Regions from separate parts of the Aeromicrobium sp. UC242_57 genome, predicted to be linked through region 1. Evidence: riboswitches for the same ligand, from Rfam matches in the RefSeq annotation. Region 1 holds a riboswitch; the other holds the start of a gene.
What was found. A riboswitch is a leader RNA that binds a small molecule or an ion and turns the genes downstream of it on or off. The one in region 1 is predicted to bind cobalamin.

Region 1 (7,574 bases):
AGATGCCCAGCGAGGCGGCGGCATCCTCGCCGAAGGCGAATGCATCGAGTGCAGGGGCCAGCGCGATGCAGATGACGAGGCCGACGAGGCACACGATCCCGCACGTGACGACATCGGTCCAGCCCGCACCACTGAGGGAGCCGAGCAGCCAGAACAGGACCCCGCGGGTCTGCTCGGCGTCGGCCGAGGACGTGACGATGAACGAGGTGAGTGCGGAGGACAGCGGGTCGCGGCGACGCCGGCGAGCACGACGCGGTCAGGTGTGCCGCCGGCGCCGGCGGCGAGCAGCAGGACCATGGAGAACGCGACGACCGCGCCGAGGAATGCCCCGGTCGACAGCGTGATGATGCCGCCGCCGACGCCCAGGATCACGACGAGCACGGCCCCAGTCGACGCGCCCGACGAGATGCCGAGGACGAACGGGTCGGCGAGCGGATTGCGCAGCAGCGACTGCATGATCGCGCCACAGATCGCGAGCCCAGCGCCGCAGACAGCCGCCAGCAGGGTGCGTGGCAGGCGCAGCTCCCAGACGATGCCGTCGCGGATGCGCGAGACCCCTGCGTCGCCCCAGCCGAGGTGCTGGCCGACCACGGCGAACACCTCGCCGACCGAGAGGTCGGCCGGCCCGATCGTGATGGCGACGGCGATCGACAGCGCCAGTGCCGCCAGGCCCCCGGCCCAGAGCGCCCCGCGGGCGCCCCGGACCACAGGCGTTCGGTCGGTCTGGTTCAACGCGTGAGCCCGAGCTCGACCAGTGCCTCCGAGAGCTTCTCGGCACCGTCGACAGTACGAATCGACGGGTTCATGTCGGCACCGTTCATGATGACGTAGCGCTTGTTGCGCACGGCCGTCAGGCGCTGGGTGACCGGGTTGGACTCGAGGAACTTGATCTTGTCCTCCAGCTTGTCTCCGGTCTGCGACTTGCGGCGCAGGTCGCCGAGCACGATGACGGTCGGGTCACGGTCGAGGACGCTCTCCCAGCTGACCTGGGGCCACTCGGTCTGCGTGTCGTCGAAGGTGTTCTCGACGCCGATCGTGCGTGAGATGACGCCAGGTCAGCCGTTGGCGCCAGCCATGTAGGGCAGCTCGGTGTTGGCGAACCAGTAGGCGACGGACACGTCGCTCTTCGGGGCGTTCTCGGCGGCCTTGGTCATGCGCGCCTTCAGCTCGGCGACGAGCTTCTCGCCACGGGACGGGACGTCGAAGATCTGGGCGAAGCTCGGTGATCTCCTGGTAGATGACGTCCATCTCGAGCGGATGGTCGCGCGGGCCGTCACCGCTCTCGTCGGTGCGTCCGTCGCAGTGCGACGGGGCGACGTACGTGGGCACGCCCAGCTTGGCGTACTGCGCTCGGCGGTCGGGATCCTCGTCGTTGAGGGAGCCGCCGAACGACGCGGTCACGATGTCGGGCTCCTCCTGCAGCACCCGCTCGTACGAGACGGCGTTGTCACCCAGGCGGGGAACTGTGGCATTGGCTTTCGCCAGGTTGGGCCGGATCTCGTCGGTCCAGGTCGAGGTGCCGACCATGCGGTCACCCAGGCCGAGCGAGAGCAGGATCTCGGTCGAGCCCTGGTTGACCGAGACCGCGCGCTGCGGGGCCGCCTCGATCGTCACGTCGGTGCCGCAGTTGTTCTTGATCGTGAGCGGGTAGGTCGTGCTGCCTTCGCCCGCTCCCCGGGTCGTGGCGTCGCGGGCGGGGGAGTCGCTGGTTCCGCAGGCAGTGAGGGCGGAGGTGGCCAGCCCGGCGCAGAGCACCCAGGCGGCAGTACGTGTGAAGGAAGGGGAAGGCACGTGAATCCTGTGATCTGAGGCTCTTGCGCGGAGCCTGACGAATGATCCGGCCGACTCGAGTCGGCCGCAAACCAGCAGGTCTTCGGGACTCGGGTTCGACCCGGGATGGTGGCGCCTTCCCAGATCTTGCGATCCAGTGGCGATGCCACCTCCGTCACCCTCACCGCTGCGCGTCAGCTCCCGGATTCACACCGGATTCCCTGACCCAACGAATGGGTACGACTGGTTCTCACGCAGCGTAGCAAGGGCTCGTCTCGGGTCGCTTGGAGGCTGCTGAGATTGCCGATGCCTTGGTGTTCGGGAAGTCGGTGCGAATCCGACACGGCCCTCGCCACTGTGAACGCTGAGATGTACTGCCCCTGTCGTACGTGAAGACGTACGAGGTCACTGGACTGCGATGTCTGGGAAGACCGGTGGTGCGTCGTCGACGCGTGAGTCAGGAGACCGGTCAAGGCGCCACATGTATCCACGAGGGTTTGGAGTGAGAATGCGCAGACGACCCCTGCCTGTCATGACCATCACGGCGGCCGCCATGGCGCTGCTGCTCGGCGCGTGCGGTGCGAGCGACGACCCGGCACCTGCCGGTGACCCCTCGCCGGCGATCGTCGTCGAGAACTGTGGCCGCGAGGTCACGATCGACACGCCGATCGAGCGTGCCGTCGCCATCAACCAGCCGGCAGTCGAGCGTTGCTCAGCCTCGGCCTGGACCAGCGCATCGCCGGAGTCGGCATGAACGACAAGGTGCTGCCCAGCTGGCCGACGCGGCGAAGGGCGTCAAGAAGTTCGGCAAGGAGTTCCCCGCCTTCGAGCGGGTCCTGGACGAGGACCCCGACTTCATCTACACGACGTTCAACTACACGTTCACGCCGGAGGGCATCGCCGAACGCGACACGTTCGAGAAGCTCGGAGTCAGGACCTACCAGTCGCCGAGCGAGTGCACAGGTCAGGAAGCGACGCAGACCGATGCGCTGACCCTCGACGACATGTACGGCGAGATCAGCGACATCGCCACCCTCTTCGACGTCACGGATCGGGCGACCAGCTCGTCAAAGATCTCAAGGAGCGCGCCGCAGCAGCGACGGTCGACCTCGACGCCGACGACGTGACTCTCGCCTGGCGGTACGCCGCCACCAAGACGCCGTACATCGCCGGCTGCTGTGGCGCCCCCGGCATCATGACCCGTGGGGTCGGAGCCACCAACGCCTTCGAGGACAGCTCGCAGCTGTGGCCCGAGATCAGCTGGGAGAGCATCCTCGACCGCGATCCGACGGTCCTGGTGCTGGCCGACCTGGGGCGCGGTGGCGACGGCGACAGCGCGGCCGACAAGATCAAGTTCCTGGAGTCCGATCCGGTTGCCAGCAAGCTGACTGCCGTCAGGAACAAGCGGTACATCATCCTCGAGGGCACCACGATGGATCCGTCAATCCGCAATGTCGAGGGCATCGAGAAAGCTCGCTGAGGGACTGCGCGAGCTGAAGGTCGTCCAGTGAGCCTCGCCGGACTCATCGACCGCTGGGACAGCCAGCAGGCCGCCTACATCGCTGACCGGGAGAAGCGGTTCGACGCGATGCTCGACGTGCTCGGGCTCGACAATGACGGTGACTTCACGGTCGTCGACCTGGCGTGTGGTCCTGGCTCGTTGTCCACCCGCGTACTCGACCGTTTCGACCGCGCCCGCGTCGTCGGCATCGACTTCGACCCCATGCTGCTGCACGTGGCACGCAGCCAGGTCGACGCGTACGAGGGTCGGCTCAGCATCGTCGATGCCGACCTGACCGATCCGTCGTGGCCCGATCGTCTGGGCGACGTGGTCGCCGGGGCGCCGCAGGCCTTCGTCTCGTCGACCGCACTGCACTGGCTGACCCCGGCTCAGCTGCTCGACGTCTATGCGACCTCGTACGGGCTGCTGGCCCCCGGTGGCACGTTGTTGAACGGCGACCACCTGCGATTCGACGGTAGGACGCCGCGGGTCAAGGTGTGGGCTCAGGCCCACGACGAGCAGACCCAGGCACGTGCGTTCGCTGAGGGTGCTCCGCCGTGGGACGAGTGGTGGACCGAGCTGGCCGCGCTACCGCACCTGGCCGAGCTGCAGGCCGAACGAGATCGGCGGTTTGCCGGACGCGACAGCATGCCGCCGACCGCCGTCGACCTGCACCTCGCCGCGCTCGCGCAGGCCGGTTTCGGCGAGGTCGGCACCGTCTGGCAGCTGTCCGACGACTACGTGGTGTACGGCGCGAAGTAGCGCGGTTCAGGACTCTCGCGGCCACCAGGGCGGCATCTGGTCCCTGACATGGTCGGCCCAGGCCGCAGGGTCGTCACCGTCCGACAGCGTCCACGCCTTGACCGACTCGCTGAGACCTGCCGCGGCGAACGGGATCGCCACCGGGTCGAAGGCATCGTGAGCGACGCCGTGGCGACGCCACACGGTGAGCGCGATCTTCAGCCTCCTGGTGAAGTTGGCCTCGAGGGAGCGCCACAGGTGCGACGACGTGCTGGACTCGAAGGCTGCGCGAAACAGTGCCCGGTCTCGGGTGATGATCCAGAAGGCCTCCACCAAGGTCTTCTGGAAGGATGCCGCAAGCTCGGTGATCGACATCTCGTCGGTCTCGGGCAGTCCGAGGGGGGCGTCGATCTCCTCGATCAGCATCGTGGTGAGGAGCTTCTCCCACGCTGGCGTAGTGGGTGTAGAACGTGGTTCGCGGTACTTCGGCGACCCGGCAGAGCTCGCTGACCGACACGTCATCGACGCCGCGGTGCTGAGAGACTCCCGCAGCGCCGAACGGAGGGCTGACACCGTGCGGCGCGTGCGGGGGTCGTTGCTCATGGCTGCCATGATTCCAGCACGCGGTTCAGCGCATCGTCAGAACTGCCTTCACGGCCTTGCCCGACTTGGTGTCGGCGATGGCCGTCTTGATGTCTTCGAAGGCATAGCGGTGATCGGCTGGTCGAACGGGAACGCCCCGGCGCGGTACAGCGCCAAAGCTGAGGGATGAACACCTGCGGAACGGCGTCGCCCTCGATGGCGCCGACGAGGGTCTTGCCGGCACCGGTCACGAGGGCCAGCGGCAGGACAGGCGTCCGGGCGTCCGACGCCGACCAAGGCGATCGACGCGCCGAAGCGGGTTGCGTTGATGGCGTTCTCGACCACTGCGGGAACCGCTGTCGTCGTCGACGGCGTAGTCGGCCCCCAGACCGTCCGTGATCTCCAGGATCGTGGCGACGACATCATCGGTCGAGCCGTTGACCGTGTGTGTCGCGCCCAGCTTGGTGGCGAAGTCGAGGCGCTCGTCGAGCACGTCGACCGCGATGATCGTGGTCGCTCCAGCGACCTTCGCGGCCATGATCGCGGACAGGCCGACCGCGCCTGTTCCGGTCACGACGATGCTCGACCCGGCCGGCACGGCCAGCGAGTTGAGGACGGTTCCGGCGCCGGTCTGGATGCCGCATCCCAGGGGGCCGACGATCTCGAGCGGGACGTCTTCGGGGATCTTCACGGCATTGCGGGCGCTGACGATCGCGTGGGTCGCGAAGGACGACTGACCGAAGAACGAGCCGTGGATCGTCTCGCCCTCGGGGCTCTCGATCGTGGTGGTTCCGTCTTCGCGGACTCCGGCGATGTTCAGGCTGCATGAAGCTCAGGCAGTACGCCTCGCGTCCGGTCAGGCAGTTGGCGCAGTGGCCGCAAGAGGCAAAGGAGGCCGCGACGTGATCGCCGACCGCGATGTCGGTGACGCCGGAGGCCGACGCGTTTCGACGATGCCGGCTCGCTTCGTGGCCGAGGACGATCGGGAATGCGGCGGGAGATGTCGCCGTGGACGACGGCGAGATCGGTGTGGCACAGGCCGGTCGCCACGATCTTGACCAGGATCTCGGAGGGGCCGAGGTCGTCGAGGACGATGTCTTCGAAGGTGAACTCGGTGTCGGTACCGCGGATGACGGCCGCGCGTGCAGAAGTGCTCATGATGTCGGCTTTCTCTCAGGATGGCGTCACGCTGGAGGAGCGACGTCAGGATCATGCGAGGCCGGCGCCACAAGTATGTGACGCTTCAACTTATATCTCGGTTCTCGACAGGTGTCGAAATCTCGCCCTGGGATCGTGCACGCAGCGGTCCAGGGCGACGCCAGCTCCAGAGTCACCTGGAGCGGAGATTCACAACGACGTGCCTCGCACCGTGCCGAGAGCCAGCTCGCTGTAGCGCTCGGCCATCTGGGCCGGCTGGATGCTGCCGCCAGCCCGGTACCACGAGGCGATGGCGTAGCCCATGTTGATGACGGCCCGTGCCGCCTCCCGAGGGAACGGAGTGGCGAAGGCGCCGAGCGCGACACCGCGGTCGATGACTTCGCGGAACATCGCCTCCTGCTCGTCCCGCAGGGTCACGACGAGCTTTCGCCCGACGTCGTCGAGGCTTCGGAGCTCGGATGCACCGATCAGGGCCTCTTGCTGCCGGGTCGTGTGGAAGAGCGTCCAGGCCCGAACAATGGCGTCGAGCTGGTGCGCGGGCTCGCTGTCGGAGGCGACCAGGGCGGAACGGGTCATGGAGATCGTGTCGGTCATGGTACGCACCATGATCTCCTGCAGGATCTCCTGCTTGGACGGGAAGTGGTGATAGATCGATGCCACGGTCACGCCCGCATCAGAGGCGATGTCGCGCATCGAGGTGCCGTGGTACCCGCGCTCGGTGAAGTTCGAGATGGCGCACTCCAGCAGCGTCGCTCGTCCATTGCCCGATCGCGATCTGGTCTGTGCCATCTGGTCTCCCTTCCTGTCACCCCTGACGAGGTGTCTCGATTGTGTCATGAGTCGGCCTTGAAATGTAGCAGCCGACGAGGCGTACCTGTGCGATCGTTCGGTTAGTCGCGCTGGTGGGCCCGTGGCTCGCCGGTCGAACAGAGGTGCCTGTTGCCAAGCTGTGTTCTGTGTTATTCCCTTAGTTCATTGAATCATGATGAGGGGTCGGTCGGCGAGAACTCTTGACAGGTCGTGATGTGCGTCATACCGTTGAGCAACTAACCGAACGCTCGCTTAAGGGAATCTATGACTGTCTTTGCCGTGGCACCTAGCACGCAGCCGGCGACGCGCAGTGCCCGCGCCGCCCGCTATCACGGTGTCCTCGACGTGCGTATCGAGCAGATCGAGATCGCCGAGCCCACAGCCGACGAAGTGCTGGTCGAGGTCGCTTTCTGCGGTGTCTGTGGGTCCGACCTTCACGAGTACTTCTCCGGCCAGACCGTGACACCCGCAGAGCCGCATCCGCTGACACACGTCGAGCTGCCAGTCGTGCTGGGTCACGAGTTCTCGGGCACCGTCGCCGCCGTCGGCCCAGATGTTCGCTCAGTCGCCGTGGGCGACCGGGTCGCGGTGCGGCCGACCTACAGCTGCGGCGAGTGCGCCAGCTGCGAGCGTGGGCATCCCAACACGTGCACCAAGCTGGCCTTCCACGGTCTCAGCGGGCCAGGGGGTGGGCTGTCGACCTTCACCGTGCTTCCGTCGTCGATGGTCTTCGCGCTGCCGGGCAACGTGACGCTCGAGCAGGGCGCGCTCGTCGAGCCCATGGCGGTCTCGTACCACGCCGTCGCGCTCGGGATCACCGATGCGACAGTCGTCGCCTTCGTCGGGGAAGCTGGTCCGATCGGCATCGGCGCGATCTTCGCACTGCGGGCTCGAGGTATCCGACACGTCATCGCGGCCGATCTCTCGCCAGCCCGCCGCGCCCTGGCCGCATCGCTGGGCGCCGAGGTCTTCGATCCGGCCGAGAGGTCCCTCGTCGACGTGCTCGAGGGTC
Region 2 (7,574 bases), 1.1 Mb from region 1:
GTCCACGGAAGCACCGGCGTCGCCCTCGACACCGAGCGGATCGCTGATCGTGCGGCCCAGCATCTGGAAGCCACCGCAGATGCCGAGCAGCGGCCGGCCACGCCTCACGTGCTCCGTCAGGGCCTGGTCGAGTCCGCGCGAACGCAACCACGTGAGGTCGGCCAGCGTCGCCCGCGTCCCGGGCAGCACGATCAGGTCGGCGTCACCGAGGTCACGCGGGTCGGCGGCGAACGTGACGTCCAGGTCGGGCTCGAGCCCGAGGGCGTCGACGTCGGTGAAGTTGCTGATGCGAGGGAGCCGGATCACGGCGACCTTGCGGCTGTCGACCCTGCGGTGCGCCTGCTCACGAGGTCGAGCGCGTCCTCGGAGTCGAGCCAGAGGCTCTGGTCCCACGGCAGCACGCCGTGGACGGGGCGTCCGGTGAGTCGTTCGAGGTCGTCGATGCCGGGTCTCAGCAATCCGAGATCGCCGCGGAACTTGTTGACGACGAATCCGGCGATCAGCTGTTGATCGGCGGGGGAGAGCAGCGCCAGCGTGCCGAACATGGCGGCGAAGACACCGCCGCGGTCGATGTCGCCGACCACGATCGTCGGCAGCTGTGCGTGCTGTGCCAGCCCCATGTTGACGTAGTCGCCGTCGCGCAGGTTGATCTCGGCGGGGCTGCCGGCACCCTCGGCGATGACGACGTCGTAGCGAGCCGCGAGGTCGTCGTACGCATCGTGTGCGGCTTGGGCGAGATGACGTCGCCCGGTCGTCCAATTGGAGGACGACACCTCGCCAGCAGGTTGTCCCATCACGACGACGTGGCTGCGACGATCGCTGCCGGGCTTGAGCAGCACGGGGTTCATCGCAGGTTCGGGTTCTGCGCGGGCGGCGAGGGCCTGCACCCACTGGGCCCGTCCGATCTCGGCGTGCACGCCGGCGTTGTCGGCGCACACCATCGAGTTGTTCGACATGTTCTGTGCCTTGTACGGCGCGACGCGGACACCGCGTCGGGCGATCGCCCGGCACAGCGCCGTGGTGACGATGCTCTTGCCGGCGTCGGAGGTGGTGCCGGCGACGAGCAGACCGGTCATGGAGCCCTCAGCGGGTTGGATGAAGCCCTCAGCGGGTTGGAGGGAGCCCTCAGCAAGTAGGTGTCCATGATCCAGCCAGCGGTTTGCTTGGCCCGACTGCGCACGGCCTCGATGTCGGCGAGCACGTCTGCGACGGTACCGGCGACGAGCTCTTCTGAATCAGTCCCGAGGTTTGCGCCCCACCAGATCGACCAATCGTCTAGGCCGTCGAGGTCGAGGTTCGCTCCGAGCATGACCGCGATGTTGCTCTGTCCCGCCTCGACAGCCTCGCGCAGGCGTCTCGCGGTCGTGACGTGCACGGGGACACCCACCGGGTGCAGCACGATCCGGTGCCGGGCGGCGAGCACCTGAGGCGCCGAGATGCCTGGCAGGACGGTGTAGTCGAGCGGCATCCGGGTCGCGGAGCTGCTCGACGATCCGGATCGTCGAGTCGTACAACGAGGGGTCGCCCCACACGAGGAAGGCTGCGGTGCCACCGCGGGCTCGGAGCACCTGCTCGTAGGCGGCGACCCTGGCTTCGTGCCAGGTCTTCACCGCGGCCGGGTAGTCGGCCGGATCCTTCCGGTCGCGTTCGGGGTCGGCGACGGCGACGACCTCGAGACCGAAGTGATCTGCGATGACGCGGCGTGCCGCCAGCAGCTCGTCGTCAGGCCCCTTGGTGGCGGCGATGACGTAGTCGGCGCCGCGCAGGGCCTGCGCGACCTCGGAGGTCACGTGCTGCAGGCCCATGCCGACACCGGCGATCAGCACCTTCACTGGTCGCGGTCCTCCAGATCACCTTCGACCTCGAGGTACACCCCCTGCAGGGCCTCCAGCGTCGCCGGATCGGGCTCGGCCCACAGGCCACGCTCGGCTGCCTCGTGCAGCCGCTCGACGATGCCGCGCAGTGCCCACGGGTTGGACTGGCGCAAGAACGCCTGGTTGGTCTCGTCGAGCACGTACTCGTCGGCGAGCTTCTCGTACATCCAGTCGTGCACGACGCCGGCGGTGGCGTCGAAGCCGAACAGGTAGTCGACCGTCGCTGCGAGCTCGAAGGCGCCCTTGTATCCGTGTCGCTGCATCGCCGCGATCCAGCGGGGGTTGACGACCCTGGCCCGGAAGATGCGCGCCGTCTCCTCCGACAGCGTGCGGGTGCGGACCGAGTCGGGATTCGTGGAGTCGCCGACGTACGCCTTCGGGTCCGATCCGGTCAGTGCACGAACTGTCGCGATCATGCCGCCGTGGTACTGGAAGTAGTCGTCGGAGTCGGCAATGTCGTGCTCCGCGCTGTCGACGTTCTTCGCCGCGACCGTGATGCGCCGGTAGTTGGCCCGCATGTCGTCGGCGGCCGGTGCGCCGTCGAGATCGCGTCCGTAGGCGAACCCGCCCCACGCGGTGTAGACCTCGGCGAGGTCGTTGTCGTCGCGCCACGTGCCCGACTCGATGACCTGCAGGATGCCTGCACCGTAGGAGCCCGGCTTGGAGCCGAAGATGCGGGTCGTGGCGCGTCGGTCGTCGCCGTGGTCGGCGAGGTCGGCGCGCACGTGTGCTCGCACGTAGTTGTCGTCATCGGACTCGTCGAGGTCGGCCACGGCTGTACCGCGTCGTCGAGCATCGCGACGACGTGCGGGAACGCGTCGCGGAAGAAGCCCGAGATGCGCACCGTCACGTCGATGCGGGGACGTCCGGCTCGGCCAGGGAGATGGTCTCCAGCTGGCTGACCCGGCGTGAGGCCTCGTCCCAGACGGGGCGCACGCCGAGCAGCGCGAGCACCTCGGCGACATCGTCGCCGCTGGTGCGCATCGCGCTGGTGCCCCAGACCGACAGCCCCACCGAGGACGGGTAGGTGCCGGTGTCGTCGAGGTGTCGCTTCACCAGCGAGTCGGCCATCGCCTGCCCGGTCTGCCACGCCAGGCGGGACGGCACAGCCCGCGGGTCGACGGTGTAGAAGTTGCGTCCGGTCGGAAGCACGTTGACCAGGCCGCGCAGGGGGGAGCCTGAGGGGCCTGCCGGGACGAAGCCGCCGTTCAGGGAGTGCAGGATCGCCGCGAGCTCGTCGGTCGTCCGGTCGAGACGAGGGACGACCTGCTCGGCCGCGAAGGCCAGCACCCGTTGCACCTGCGGATCGACGTGCAGCCCGGCAGCAGCGGCAGGATCCCAGTCGGCGGCTTCCATCTGCTCGACCAGCTCACGTGCGCGAGTCTCGATCTCGTCGACGGCGTGCAGCTCGGCGCCTTCCTTGAGCCCGAGCGCGCTGCGCAGACCAGGCACAGCGTTGCCGACGCCACCCCACACCTGTGCGGCGCGCAGGATCGACATCACCAGGTTGGTGCGCGCCTCGCCGGTGGGTGCCTGGCCGAGGACGTGCAGACCGTCGCGGATCTGCGCGTCCTTGATCTCGCACAGCCAGCCGTCGACGTGCAGCAGGAAGTCGTCGAACTCCTGATCGTCTGGGCGTTCCTCCAGGCCGAGGTCACGGTGCATCTCGGCGGCCCGCATGAGGGCCCAGATCTCGCCGCGGACCGCGGGGAGCTTCGCCGGGTCCATCGAGGCGATGTTGGCGTGCTCGTCCAGCAGCTGTTCGAGCCGGGCGATGTCGCCGTACGACTCGGCGCGAGCCATCGGCGGGACGAGGTGGTCGATGATCGTGGCGTGGGCGCGGCGCTTGGCCTGGGCGCCTTCGCCCGGATCGTTGACGAGGAACGGGTAGATCAACGGCATGCTGCCGATCGCGGCATCCGGGCCGCACGATGCCGACAGCGCGGCGTTCTTGCCCGGCAGCCACTCCATCGAGCCGTGCTTGCCGAGGTGGACGACTGCATCGGCGCCGAAACCGTGCTCGAGCCACCGGTAGGCGGCCAGGTAGTGGTGGCTGGGAGGCAGATCGGGATCGTGGTAGATCGCGACGGGGTTCTCGCCGAAGCCGCGTGGCGGCTGGATGATCAGGACGATGTTGCCGGCGGTCAGCGTGGCCAGCACGAGCTCGCCCTGGTCGTTGACGAACAGGCTGCCGGGCGCCGGACCCCATGCCTCCTGCATCGCGTCGCGCAGGTCGGCCGGCAGGTCGGTCGTCCACGTGGCGTAGTCGGACGGGCTGATGCGGACGTGCGCGTCGGTCAGCTGAGCCGTGGTCAGCCACTCCTCGTCCTGGCCGCCGGCCGCGATCAGCGCGTGGATGAGGCCGTCGCCTGCCGTCGTGTCCTCCTCGTCGAGCAGCGCGGTGACCTGGTTCTCGCCGCCGATGTCGTAGCCCTCGTCGCGGAGGCGCCGCAGGAGCCGGATCGTGGAGACCGGGGTGTCGAGGCCGACGGCGTTGCCGATGCGGGCGTGCTTGGTCGGGTACGCCGACAGCACCAGCGCCAGGCGCTTGTCGGCGTTCGGGATGTGCCGCAGCCGGGCGTGGTTGACGGCGATCCGGGCGACCCGGTCACACCGCTCGGTGTCGGCGACGTACTGGGGCAGGCCGTCGGAGTCGAGCTCCTTGAACGAGAACGGCGCGGTGATGATGCGGCCATCGAACTCGGGGATCGCGATCTGGGTGGCCGAGTCGAGGGGGGTCACGCCATCGTCAGAGGCCTCCCACTCCGCGCGGCTGCTGGTCAGGCACAGGCCTTGCAGCACCGGGATGTCGAGGGCGGCCATGCGCTCGACGTCCCAGGCCTCGTCGTCCCCGCCGGCGCTGGCGGTGGCCGGGACACTGCCGCCGGCGGCGAGGACCGTCACGATGAGGGCGTCGAGCCGGCCGAGCCCCTCGTAGAGATCGTCACCTGCTGCCCTCAGGGAACCGGCGAAGATCGGCACGCCGGTGGCCTGGCCGGTCGAGTCGACGGCGTCGGCGAGGGCGTGGACGAAGGCGGTGTTGCCGCTGGCCTCGTGGGCGCGGTAGTACAAGATCCCGATCTGCGGCAGGTCGGCCGCAGGTGCCGACGTGCGATCAGCGAACCCCCACGCCGGGATCTCGTCTGGCGGCTCGAAGCCCACGCCGGTCAGCAGGACAGTGTCGGACAAGAAGGCGTGCAGCTGGGCCAGGTTGCCGGGGCCGCCTTCGGCCAGGTAGCGGTGCGCCTGTGCGGCAACACCCATCGGCACGGTCGACACGCTCCATGAGCTCGGCGCTCGGCTGCAGGCTACCGCCGAGGATGACCAGAGGGACGCCGCGCTCACGGACCGCGCCGAGCCCGGGCCACAGGTCGTGCGGGGAGCCCAGCAGGCGCACCACCACGAGGTCGACGCCGTCGACGATGGCATCGAGCCGGTCGTCGGAGGTGCGGCTCGGATCGGCCCACTCGTAGGCAGCACCGCTGGCACGGGCCGAGAGCAGATCGGTGTCGGACGTGGACAGCAGGGCAATGCGGGTCGTCAGGTCGGCCATGTCGCCGGTCTCCTCCTAGGGGTTCTCGCCCCGTCATGTGGTCGGACCGTCCGTGGCCAGTGTCTGGCTTGTGTCCCGCTCGACGTGGTCGTGCGGGAACATCACAGTGGCGGAACCGCCCCGGACTCTCACCGGGTTCCTGCGCCACGGGCGTGCTGGCAGCCTACGGGAGGTACCGCCGGGGAGATCCGATGCCCTGCTTGTCGGCGGCGTGCGCGTTGCAGGCAAGAATGTGCGCATGCTTGGTTTGACGTGGGCGACAGCGAATCCACCAGTCGCGGCGATGTCGGCATGGCCGGTGTGACGCTGGTCGGCGGCGGTCCGGGAGACCCGAGCTGATCACGGTCGCGGGCCTGAAGGCGCTGATGACCGCCGACGTCGTGGTGGCCGACCATCTGGCCCCGCTGGTGCTTCTCGACCAGCCCGGCCCGACGTCGAGGTCGTCGACGTGGCCAAGTTCCCGCGCGGCAGAACCACCCCGCAGGAGGCGATCAACGCGCTGCTGATCGATCGAGCGAAGCAGGGTCTGCAGGTCGTCCGGCTCAAGGGAGGCGACGGCGACGTGTTCGGTCGCGGCTTCGAGGAGCTGACGGGCATGTCAGGACGCCGGTGTCCCGGTCAAGGTGGTTCCGGGAGTGTCGTCGGCTGTCGCCGTGCCTGCGATCGCCGGTATCCCAGCGACGCACCGGGGGCTGGTCGACGGGTTCACGGTCGTGTCAGGACATGCGCCGCCCGGGCATCCGACCAGCCTGACCGACTGGTCGGCCCTGGCTCGCGCCGGCGGCACGATCATCGTCCTGATGGGGGTCGCCAACGCCGCGCACATCGCCGCGGCCTTGATGGGCGGTGGCTTGTCGGGCTCGACTCCCGTGGCACTGATCTGCGACGGCAGCCTGCCCACGGAACGCACGATCCGCTCGACCCTCGCCGACCTGGGCTCGACGCCGGTCGCCGAGCAGGTCGCACCGCCAGCCGTCATCGTCATCGGGGCAGTCGCCGACCTGGAGAGTCAGCCGACGTCGTCGGCGAGTCCCAGCTCAGCATCGCCGGCGTCAGCGAAGTAGCCCTCCACGTCGCCGACCTCGTCCAACGAGGCGGGGGACCAGCGCGGGTCCGGTCCTTGTCGACAACCTGCGCCCGTACGCCCTCGGCGAAGTCGGGGTGCCGGTGCAGCCGCCGCGCCAGGCGGAACTCCCTGGTCGAGGGCCTGACGCAGATCGGTCATGTCGCGAGCCCGCCGCAGGGCGCCGAGCGTCACGGTCACGGCGGTCGGTGACTTGGCAGAGATCGTGACGGCCGCGGCCCGGGCGTCATCGATCTCGGAGCCGCGCAGCCGGTTGACGATGGCCAGGACATCAGGGCCTTCGTACACCTGTCGATCCACGACCGGGCAGCCAGCAGCGGAGAGTCGGGGGTCGGTTCGGCAACCTGGGCGACGGCCTCAAGGGGCTCGGTGGTGGCGAGAGCGGCGACGAGCCCGGGCAGGTGCTGAGTCGGGACGTACCAGTCAGCCAGGCCGATCGCGATGGCGTCACCGGCGCGCACGGTCCCCGCAGTCAGCGCGAGGTGGGTGCCGAGCTCGCCGGGCGCGTGCGACAGCAGGTAGGTGCCGCCGACGTCGGGAAGGAAGCCGATACCCGTCTCTGGCATGCCGATCGAGGAACGCTCGGTCACGACACGGATGTCGGCATGTGCCGACAGGCCGATCCCGCCACCGAGGACGATGCCGTCCATCACCGCGACGAACGGCTTGGATAGCTGGCGATCGTCGCGTTGAGGCGGTACTCGTCGGCCGAGAACCCCTCTGAGGCAGTTCCGCCAGCGAGTGCGTCGTGGTACATCGCGACGATGTCTCCGCCGGCACAGAGGCCTCGCTCGCCGGCACCGGTCAGCACGACCGTTGCCACGTCGGGATCATCGCGCCACCGGTCGAGGGCGTCTTGGAGCAGACGAACCATGTCGTGGGTCAAGGCGTTGATGGCTCGCGGGCGATGGAGCCGCAGGTGACCGACCCGGCCGTCTCGGCTGATCAGGACGTCGTCGCCGTGGTCGAGCACGGCGGCCTGCTGGTGAGTCTGGGTCATCGTGGCAACGCTAGCCTCCGCGCGGGGCTCGATGTGAGTGGCCCGTCGGAACTATGTCCAAGG

Region 2: it holds a riboswitch for cobalamin, as region 1 does, so the genes downstream of both, ACHMWU_RS18145 (hypothetical protein) here and ACHMWU_RS10320 (ABC transporter substrate-binding protein) in region 1, are expected to answer to the same signal.

Annotation. Positions count from the first base shown of each region.
Region 1 is NZ_JBIOAM010000003.1:162,867-170,440, forward strand. It holds partial or broken gene ACHMWU_RS10305 (FecCD family ABC transporter permease) at 1-223, opposite strand, end outside; partial or broken gene ACHMWU_RS10310 (iron chelate uptake ABC transporter family permease subunit) at 289-708, opposite strand; gene ACHMWU_RS10315 (ABC transporter substrate-binding protein) at 729-1,046, opposite strand; gene ACHMWU_RS10320 (ABC transporter substrate-binding protein) at 958-1,791, opposite strand; cobalamin riboswitch at 1,847-2,033, opposite strand; cobalamin riboswitch at 2,066-2,259, shown strand; gene ACHMWU_RS10325 (hypothetical protein) at 2,303-2,524, shown strand; gene ACHMWU_RS10330 (ABC transporter substrate-binding protein) at 2,726-3,250, shown strand; gene ACHMWU_RS10335 (class I SAM-dependent methyltransferase) at 3,278-4,033, shown strand; gene ACHMWU_RS10340 (hypothetical protein) at 4,040-4,615, opposite strand; gene ACHMWU_RS10345 (hypothetical protein) at 4,641-4,838, opposite strand; gene ACHMWU_RS10350 (zinc-binding dehydrogenase) at 4,842-5,285, opposite strand; partial or broken gene ACHMWU_RS10355 (hypothetical protein) at 5,485-5,742, opposite strand; gene ACHMWU_RS10360 (TetR/AcrR family transcriptional regulator) at 5,942-6,541, opposite strand; gene ACHMWU_RS10365 (alcohol dehydrogenase catalytic domain-containing protein) at 6,842-7,574, shown strand, end outside.
Region 2 is NZ_JBIOAM010000003.1:1,248,712-1,256,285, forward strand. It holds partial or broken gene ACHMWU_RS18125 (cobyric acid synthase) at 1-1,076, opposite strand, end outside; gene ACHMWU_RS18130 (SAM-dependent methyltransferase) at 1,236-1,832, opposite strand; partial or broken gene ACHMWU_RS18135 (cobaltochelatase subunit CobN) at 1,829-2,724, opposite strand; gene ACHMWU_RS18140 (cobaltochelatase subunit CobN) at 2,721-5,063, opposite strand; gene ACHMWU_RS18145 (hypothetical protein) at 4,990-5,427, opposite strand; cobalamin riboswitch at 5,464-5,591, opposite strand; partial or broken gene cobA (uroporphyrinogen-III C-methyltransferase) at 5,719-6,491, shown strand; gene ACHMWU_RS18155 (enoyl-CoA hydratase/isomerase family protein) at 6,409-6,645, opposite strand; partial or broken gene ACHMWU_RS18160 (3-hydroxyisobutyryl-CoA hydrolase) at 6,560-7,511, opposite strand.